DNA from 2 places in the Streptomyces sp. NPDC001393 genome. Region 1 is predicted to be linked to the other one. Evidence: riboswitches for the same ligand, from Rfam matches in the RefSeq annotation. Region 1 holds a riboswitch; the other holds the start of a gene.
The links. A riboswitch is a leader RNA that binds a small molecule or an ion and turns the genes downstream of it on or off. The one in region 1 is predicted to bind cobalamin.

Region 2: another riboswitch for cobalamin. It lies ahead of ACWC2T_RS10995 (ribonucleoside-diphosphate reductase subunit alpha); the one in region 1 lies ahead of ACWC2T_RS25380 (cobalamin biosynthesis protein).

The regions. Positions count from the first base shown of each region.
Region 1 is NZ_JBSFIH010000025.1:71,867-76,071, forward strand. It holds gene ACWC2T_RS25375 (cobyric acid synthase) at 1-746, opposite strand, end outside; gene ACWC2T_RS25380 (cobalamin biosynthesis protein) at 743-1,714, opposite strand; cobalamin riboswitch at 1,969-2,110, opposite strand; gene ACWC2T_RS25385 (hypothetical protein) at 2,253-2,480, opposite strand; gene ACWC2T_RS25390 (anion permease) at 2,514-3,770, opposite strand; gene ACWC2T_RS25395 (lysozyme) at 3,935-4,205, opposite strand, start outside.
Region 2 is NZ_JBSFIH010000007.1:67,618-71,822, forward strand. It holds gene ACWC2T_RS10995 (ribonucleoside-diphosphate reductase subunit alpha) at 1-1,674, opposite strand, end outside; cobalamin riboswitch at 1,802-1,941, opposite strand; gene ACWC2T_RS11000 (GNAT family N-acetyltransferase) at 1,994-2,500, opposite strand; gene mctP (monocarboxylate uptake permease MctP) at 2,576-4,204, opposite strand; gene ACWC2T_RS11010 (DUF3311 domain-containing protein) at 4,201-4,205, opposite strand, start outside.

The DNA of each region.
Region 1 (4,205 bases):
TCGCGCACGGTGCCGCGCAACGAGACCCGCAGCCCGTCCTCCTCGTCGATGCCGAGCCCGTGCCGGAAGGGCAGGACGCCGTAGGTCCGCCGCCCGGTCAGGCCCTGAAGCATGTCCAAGCCGGGCTCCAGCAGGCTGACATCGCCCCGGAACTTGTTCACGAGGAACCCGGCGACCAGGTCCTGGTCCTCGGGCGAGAGCAGCGCCAGGGTCCCGAAGAAGGACGCGAAGACGCCGCCCCGGTCGATGTCGCCGACGACGAGCACGGGCAGCCGCGCGTTCCGCGCGATCCCCATGTTGACGATGTCGGTCCGGCGCAGATTGATCTCGGCCGGGCTGCCCGCGCCCTCACAGATCACCGCGTCATACGTGCCCCGCAACTCGGCCAGGCAGTCCAGCACCGTGCCGAGCAGCTTCTGCTGGCGTCCGCCGTGGTACCCGCGCGCGCTCAGCTCGCCCACCGGCCTGCCCAGCAGCACCACCTGGCTGCTCTGTTCGCCGCCCGGCTTGAGCAGCACCGGGTTCATCAGCGCGGTCGGCTCGATCCGGCACGCCTGGGCCTGCATGGCCTGGGCCCGGCCGATCTCCGCGCCCTCGCGGGTCACGAAGGAGTTGAGCGACATGTTCTGCGCCTTGAACGGCGCCACCTTCACGCCCTGACGCACCAGCCACCGGCAGATCCCGGCCGTCACGACGCTCTTGCCGGCGTCGGAGGTGGTGCCGGCGACGAGGAGTCCCCCGTTCACTTCCCACGTCCCTTCGGGCTCCTGAGGCTCTTGACGCTGCTGACGAGGAGGCGCGCGGCGACCGTGGTGCCGAGCGCGAGCAGGCCGACGCGGCGGGAGAGCCGTACGGCCCGGTCGATGTCGGAGACCCGGACGGCCCGGCCGGCGTCGCCGTTGAGCACGGGCCGGTGCTCGACGCGGCCGCCGTAGGAGAGCGTGCCCCCCAGGCGGACGCCGAGTGCGCCGGCGAAGGAGGCCTCCACGGGCCCGGCGTTGGGGCTCGGGTGCCTGCGGGCATCGGCCTTCCAGGCGCGCAGGGCACCGAGCGGGTCGGGTCCGGCTGCGGCGGCGAGTACGGCGGTCAGCCGGGCCCCCGGCCAGCCGGACAGGTCGTCGAGCCGGGCGGAGGCCCAGCCGTAGCGGCGGTAGCGGGGGGACCGGTGACCGACCATCGCGTCCAGGGTGTTGACGGCCCGGAAGCCCAGCAGCCCCGGCACCCCGGCCACGGCTCCCCACACCAGGGCGCCCACCACGGCGTCGGAGGTGTTCTCGGCGACCGACTCGACCACGGCCCGGGCGATCCCGTCGGCGTCCAGCGCCTGCGGGTCCCGGCCGCACAGATGCGGCAGCCGGGCGCGGGCCGCCTCGACGTCCCCGAACTCCAGGGCGCGCCCGATCGTGCGGGCCTCCCGGGCGAGCGAGGTACTGCCCACGACCGCCCAGGTGGCGGCGGCGGTCAGCGCGACGGAGGCGGCGGGGGAGGGGCGTACGGCGCGTGCGGCCAGCGTGCCGAGCGCGACGGCGCCACCGGCGCACACGGCGGTGTGCACGGCGCCCCAGCCGCGGTGGTCGTGCCACAACGCGCGGTCCACGGCAGCGGCCGCACGTCCGAACGCGGCGACCGGATGCCCGCGGCGCGGATCGCCGAGGAGCAGATCACCGAGAAGGCCGGCGGCGGCGCCGTACGCGTAACTGCGATCGGCACCCATCGGCTCAGCCGAGGTGGATGGCAGCAGCGCCCCGAAGGGGCGCGGGGCTGAGTGGGACAAGCGGCTGCCGCCGGGATGGGGGTCCCCCCGGGTTCGAGCGAAGCCGAGAACTTGGGGGAGCGACCAGCCACGACGGGCCTGCGGACGACCGACGGCCTGTCGTGGCACTCCCCGCGGAGCGCCTGGTGGTGGTCCTTGTCCTTCGGCAGCCGGGCATGGCGATCGATGTCCTCACTCAGGGTGTCCGCGCCCTGGTTCGACGAGATTCGGCGGTGAGAGTTCCTGGCTCCCGGGGGTTCTTCCCCGGTGACAGTGGCGGGACCGCGCCGGATTCGCACCGGCTTCCTCTCCTGCCGCCGTACATGGCCTGGGCAGTCCACCACGTGCCCCGAAGGGCCGTCAACTTGCCGTTGACCTGCGAGGGGAGAGTGTGCCGATCCCCACATCGTGGGGCGCCCGTGACCTGTGGGCGTGAAAAAGGCTCCCCTCCGTCACGGACGGAGGGGAGCCTTCGGGCTGCCTGGTTCGTGGTGCTCGGTCAGGACTTGGAGACGATGAGGAAGATGCCGTACGCCACCGCCGCCGCGCAGGCCGCGAAGCAGACGTAGGCGCCGGTGACGGCGAGGGTGGCGGAGCCGCCCTGGGCCGCGGCCTTCTCGCGCCGCGCCAGACCGTTGACGCCGAGGGTGAACAGGGCCACCAGGCCCACCGTGAACACGAGGCTGACGCCGATGACGGAGCCGAGGGCCGACCAGTCGATCTTCATGGGTTGCTTCCTTGGTTACCGGTGCGGCCGGGGTCAGACGGTGGCGGCCGGCGGGGCGGCCTCGGGGGCGGGCGCGGGCTCGGCGGCGGCCGGGGAGGGGATCGTGGCCGTCAGGTCCTCGGTGATGGTGCCCGCCGGGGGCGGGGTCACCGCGGCGATGGCGGCGGTCACCACACCGGCAGGCTCCCCGGTCTCGGCCACCACGTTGGTGTGGTCGACGACCTCGCGGCGGGAGATCTTCCAGATCGCGGCGCTCGCGGCGACCAGGAGGACGGCGACCACCGCGGTGCCCCAGTCACCGAGGCCGGTGACGGACTCGGCGCCCGCGCCGACCAGCGCGGCGGCCGGAAGGGTGAGCACCCACGCGATCGCCATGCGGGTCGCGGTGGACCAGCGGACCACCCCGCCCTTGCGGCCGAGGCCCGCGCCCATCACGGAGCCGGAGACGACATGCGTGGTGGACAGGGAGAAGCCCAGGTGGGAGGAGGCCAGGATGGCGGTGGCGGCGCTGGTCTGGGCGGCGAAGCCCTGGCGCGGCTCCAGGTCGGTCAGGCCCTTGCCCATGGTGCGGATGATCCGCCAGCCGCCGATGTAGGTGCCGAGCGCGATGGCCAGGCCGGCGGAGAGGATGACCCAGGTGGGAGGGTTCGAGCCCGGGGCGATGGCACCGCCCGCGATCAGCGCGAGAGTGATGACGCCCATCGTCTTCTGCGCGTCGTTGGTGCCGTGGGCGAGGGAGACCAGGCCGGCGGAGGCGATCTGCCCGGCGCGGTAGCCCTTGCGGGTGGCCTCGCCCTCGGCCTTGCCGCCGATGCCGTAGGAGAACCGGGTGGCCAGCATCGACGCGACGCCCGCCACGACCGGCGCGGCGACCGCCGGGAGCAGCACCTTGGTGACCAGGACGTCGCCGTGCACGGCGCCGAGGCCGGCGGAGGCGACGGTGGCGCCGATCAGGCCGCCCATCAGGGCGTGCGAGGAACTGGAGGGGAGGCCCACCAGCCAGGTCACGAGGTTCCAGAGGATCGCGCCGACCAGGGCGGCGAAGATGACCTCGGGACGGATGCCCTTCTCGTCGACGAGACCCTTGGAGATCGTGTTGGCGACCTGCACGGAGAGGAAGGCGCCCACCAGGTTCAGGGCGGCGGACATGGCCACCGCGATCCTGGGCTTCAGGGCGCCTGTGGAGATGGTGGTGGCCATCGCGTTGGCGGTGTCGTGGAAACCGTTCGTGAAATCGAACGCGAGAGCGGTTACTACCACTATCGCGAGGATCAGCGAGAAGCTTTCCATTTACCCAGGCAATCGTTCGAGGTCATTGGGTGGACGACCGTAGGCAACCTGGGTGAACGGAAGATGAACTGAGTCGTACGCCAGGGTGTCTGCGGAGGGGGATTACGGTTCCGTGGAGGGGGAGTGCGGTTCCGCTCGGCCCCGGTGTCCCAGGCGTCCCTTGGCTACCGACCGCGCGCGAAGGTCCGCAGCCGGCTCCCGGTGCCGTTGAAGAGATCCTGGTCACCCGGCAGCCGGCCCCCGCTGCCGAACTGCCAGAACGTCCAGTACCGCCACCCGCCCGGCAGCTTCCCCGGCCGCGAGGTGCCGTGCCGGGCGATCCACAGGGCGTGGCTCTTCGAGAACGCACGGCTGTTGCCGGTGCACAGCCGCCACCACTGGGTCGTCGTGTAGATCACCGGGCGGCGGCCGGTCTCCCGCTTGACCTCGTCGCTG
Region 2 (4,205 bases), on a different contig from region 1:
GGCGAGGTCGGCGGAGGCCTCGTACGCGGCGAGCATGATCCGCTCGGCGATCCGGGTGGACAGGGCCTTGGCCTGAGGTGAGTCGAAGGGCAGGCGCAGCTTGAAGAAGACGTCCTGCAGACCCATCGCGCCGAGGCCGACGGGGCGCCACTTGGCGTTCGACCGTCCCGCCTGCTCGGTCGGGTAGAAGTTGATGTCGACCACGCGGTCGAGGAAGGTGACGGCGGTGCGGACGGTGTCGTCCAGCCGCGCCCAGTCGATGTCCCCGGTCGCCGTGTCGACAAAGGCACCGAGGTTCACGGACCCCAGGTTGCAGACCGCTGTCTCCCCGTCGTCCGTGACCTCCAGGATCTCCGTGCAGAGGTTGGAGGAGTGGACGACGTGCCCCGGCAGGGCCGTCTGGTTGGCGGTGCGGTTGGCGGCGTCCTTGAAGGTCATCCAGCCGTTGCCGGTCTGCGCGAGGGTGCGCATCATCCGGCCGTACAGCTCACGCGCCGGCATGGTCTTCTTCGCCAGGCCCGCCTGCTCGGCCTTGCGGTAGGCGGCGTCGAACTCCTCGCCCCACAGGTCGACCAGCTCCGGCACGTCCGCCGGGGAGAACAGCGACCACTGCCCGTCGGCGCCCACCCGGCGCATGAACTCGTCCGGGACCCAGTGCGCGAGGTTCAGGTTGTGCGTGCGGCGCGCGTCCTCACCGGTGTTGTCCCGCAGTTCCAGGAACTCCTCGATGTCGGAGTGCCAGGTCTCCAGGTAGACGGCCGCGGCGCCCTTGCGCCGGCCGCCCTGGTTCACGGCGGCCACCGAGGCGTCCAGGGTCTTCAGGAACGGCACGATGCCGTTGGAGTGCCCGTTGGTGCCGCGGATCAGCGAACCGCGGCTGCGGATCCGGGAGTACGACAGACCGATGCCGCCGGCGTGCTTGGAGAGCCGGGCCACCTGGTGGTAGCGGTCGTAGATGGAGTCCAGCTCGTCCAGCGGGGAGTCGAGGAGGTAGCAGGACGACATCTGCGGGTGGCGCGTGCCGGAGTTGAAGAGCGTGGGGGAGGACGGGAGGTAGTCGAGGCGGCTCATGAGCCCGTAGAGCGCGGCCACTTCGTCCACGGAACGGGCCGTGTCGTCCTCGGCCAGGCCGCTCGCGACCCGCAGCATGAAGTGCTGGGGCGTCTCGATGACCTTGCGGGTGATCGGGTGCCGGAGAAGGTAGCGGCTGTGCAGGGTGCGCAGGCCGAAGTAGCCGAAGCGGTCGTCGGCCCCACGGTCGACCAGCGCGTCGAGCCGCTCGGCGTGCAGCCGTACGAACTCGGCGGTGCGGTCGGCGATGAGCCCCTCGCGGTGCCCCACGGCCACCGACCCGGTGAAGGACGACACGCCCTGCGAGGCGGCCTCGGCGCGGATGGAGAGGGTCAGCAGCCGGGCGGCCAGCCGGGAGTACGCGGGGTCCTCGGAGATGAGCCCGGCCGCGGCCTCCGTGGCCAGCTCGCGCAACTCCGCCTCGTCGGCCTTCGCCGACCGGCCGCGCAGCGCGGCGGCGGCGACCCGGCCGGGGTCGGCGTCGGGCAGGTCGGCGGTCAGCTCGGTCAGGGTCCGCAGCAGCGCGGTACCGGGACCGTCGGTCTCCAGGCCGGTGGCTGAAACGCCGTCGGCTGAAGCCGGGTCTGCTGGCGCGATGGTCACGTGGGGCTCTCCCTCGCTCGGCACGGGGGCCTTGCGGAGGGCAGGCGGCAGCCACGAGCGCACACGGCGTCGCGTCCACCGGCCCATTCCACGAGGCCCGGACGTCGGAAGTCACCCGGGCCGGACGGCCGGGCGCACGCTGCCGGCAGGTCCTCGGACTGACTCCTGTGCACGGCGTTTGCGGGAACGGACATGCACAAGTACACCGTTGCGGGACAGTTCCGGATTCGCACCGGATTCCCCTGCGGCGACAGCGAGGATGAGCATACATCTAGTGCCGGGCTGTCGTGTCACCCCCAGATGTTGTGTCGTGGCGGTGTCACAGCGTCAACTCGTAGGTGAGGAGAGTGAGGTCGAGCTGCTCGGGCAGCGGATTCCAGTCCCGCTCGGGTGTGCGAACGAAACCCAGTCGTTCGTAGATGCGGTGGGCGGCGTGCATGGTGCGCTGGGTCGACAGCACGATGGCCCGGCAGCCCTCGATGGCCCGTGCACGGTCGATACAGGCCCGCACGAGGGCCTCCCCGGCGCCCTGGCCGCGCGCCACGTGGGCTACCGCCAGCATCCGCATCTCGGCCTCTCCGGGGCGGGCGATGTCGGCCATCGGCCCGGGGGACGGCACGAAGGTGACCCCGCCGAGGAGGGTGTCATTCCGTATGGCTGCGAGCACGTCGGCCGAGGCCGCTCTGCCGCAGACGTCGCGCAGCTCGTCGAGGTAGGCGTCGTTCTCCCCGAAGTCGAGGAGGCCGTCCTGGAGGTAGGCCTGGGCGGTGATCTCGCCGAGGGCGTCGTACTCGTCGGGGGCGGCACGCCGGATCACGATGTCCATGGCACCGAGTCTGCCGGACGGGTACGACAACGGGCCGCCGGAGTTTCCTCCGGCGGCCCGTCGTACGGCAGTCGCTCAGTGACCGGCACCCGCAGTGGCCGGTGGCAGCTCCACCTGGACCCCGGGGTCTCCCGCGTCCGCCGTGTAGTCCTCCGGACTGGTCTCGTCGACGCCCTCGGGGGCCTTCACGGCCTTCAGGACGAAGGTGAGGACCACCGTGACCACGACGTTGAGGACGAACGCCGTGAGGCCGATGTAGCCGATCTCGCCGAGGCCGGGGATCTCCTTCGCCGAGCCGCCGAAGTGCTTCTGGGTCGGGGAGGCGACGCCGTACGCGGCGACCGTGCCGTACACCATGCCGACCGCCCAGCCGGCGAGCAGGGCCCAGCGGTGGAACCAGCGGGTGAACAGGCCGCCGACCAGGGCCGGGAAGGTCTGCAGGATCCAGATGCCGCCCAGCAGCTGGAAGTTGATCGCGACCGTCTTGTCCATGGTGAGGACGAAGACCAGCGCGCCGACCTTCACCAGCAGCGAGACGAACTTGGAGACCTGCGCCTCCTGCTTCGGCGTCGCGTCCGGCTTGATGAAGTCCTTGTAGATGTTGCGGGTGAAGAGGTTGGCGGCGGCGATGGACATGATGGCCGCCGGGACCAGCGCGCCGATGCCGATCGCCGCGAAGGCGACGCCCGCGAACCAGCTCGGGAACATGTCCTCGAACAGCTGCGGGATCGCCAACTGGCCGTTCCTGACCTTCACTCCGGCCGCGATCGCCATGAAGCCCAGCAGGGCCAGCAGGCCGAGCATCAGGGAGTACAGCGGCAGGATCGTGGTGTTGCGGCGGATCACCTCACGGCTCTTGGAGGACAGGGTCGCGGTGATCGAGTGCGGGTACATGAAGAGCGCGAGGGCGGAGCCCAGGGCCAGGGTGGCGTAGGTCCACTGGCCTGCCGCCGGCGGCACGAGCGCCCCGCGGGGCTTGCCCGTGGCCGGGTTGACCTGGCTGAACGCGTGGGCCGCCTTGGCGAAGACGTCGTCGAAGCCGCCCAGCTTGATCGGGATGTAGATGATCGCCACCGCGATGACGATGTAGATCAGCGCGTCCTTGACGAAGGCGATCAGGGCGGGGGCCCGCAGGCCGGAGGAGTAGGTGTACGCCGCCAGGACGCCGAAGGCGATCAGCAGGGGCAGGTCCCGCACGAACCAGTTGGTGCTGCTGTCGCCGCCGACGCCCATCACGTCCAGTACCGCCTGGATGCCGACGAGCTGCAGCGCGATGTACGGCATCGTCGCCAGGATGCCGGTCAGCGCCACCGCCAGCGACAGCCCCTTGGAGCCGAAGCGGCCCCGGACGAAGTCGGACGTGGTGACGTACCCGTGGCGGTGGCTGACCGACCACAGGCGGGGCAGGAAGGTGAAGATCAGCGGGTAGACCAGGATCGTGTACGGCACCGCGAAGAAGCCGGCCGCGCCCGCCGCGTAGATCGCCGCCGGTACGGCGACGAAGGTGTACGCCGTGTACAGGTCGCCGCCGAGCAGGAACCAGGTGATCCAGGTGCCGAACGACCGCCCGCCCAGGCCCCATTCGTCCAGGGAGTGCTCGTTCTCGGCCTTGCGCCAGCGCGCGGCGAGGAAGCCCATGACCGTGACGGCCAGGAAGAAGAAGATGAAGACGCCGAGCGCGACGCCGTTGACGCCGTTCTTCACT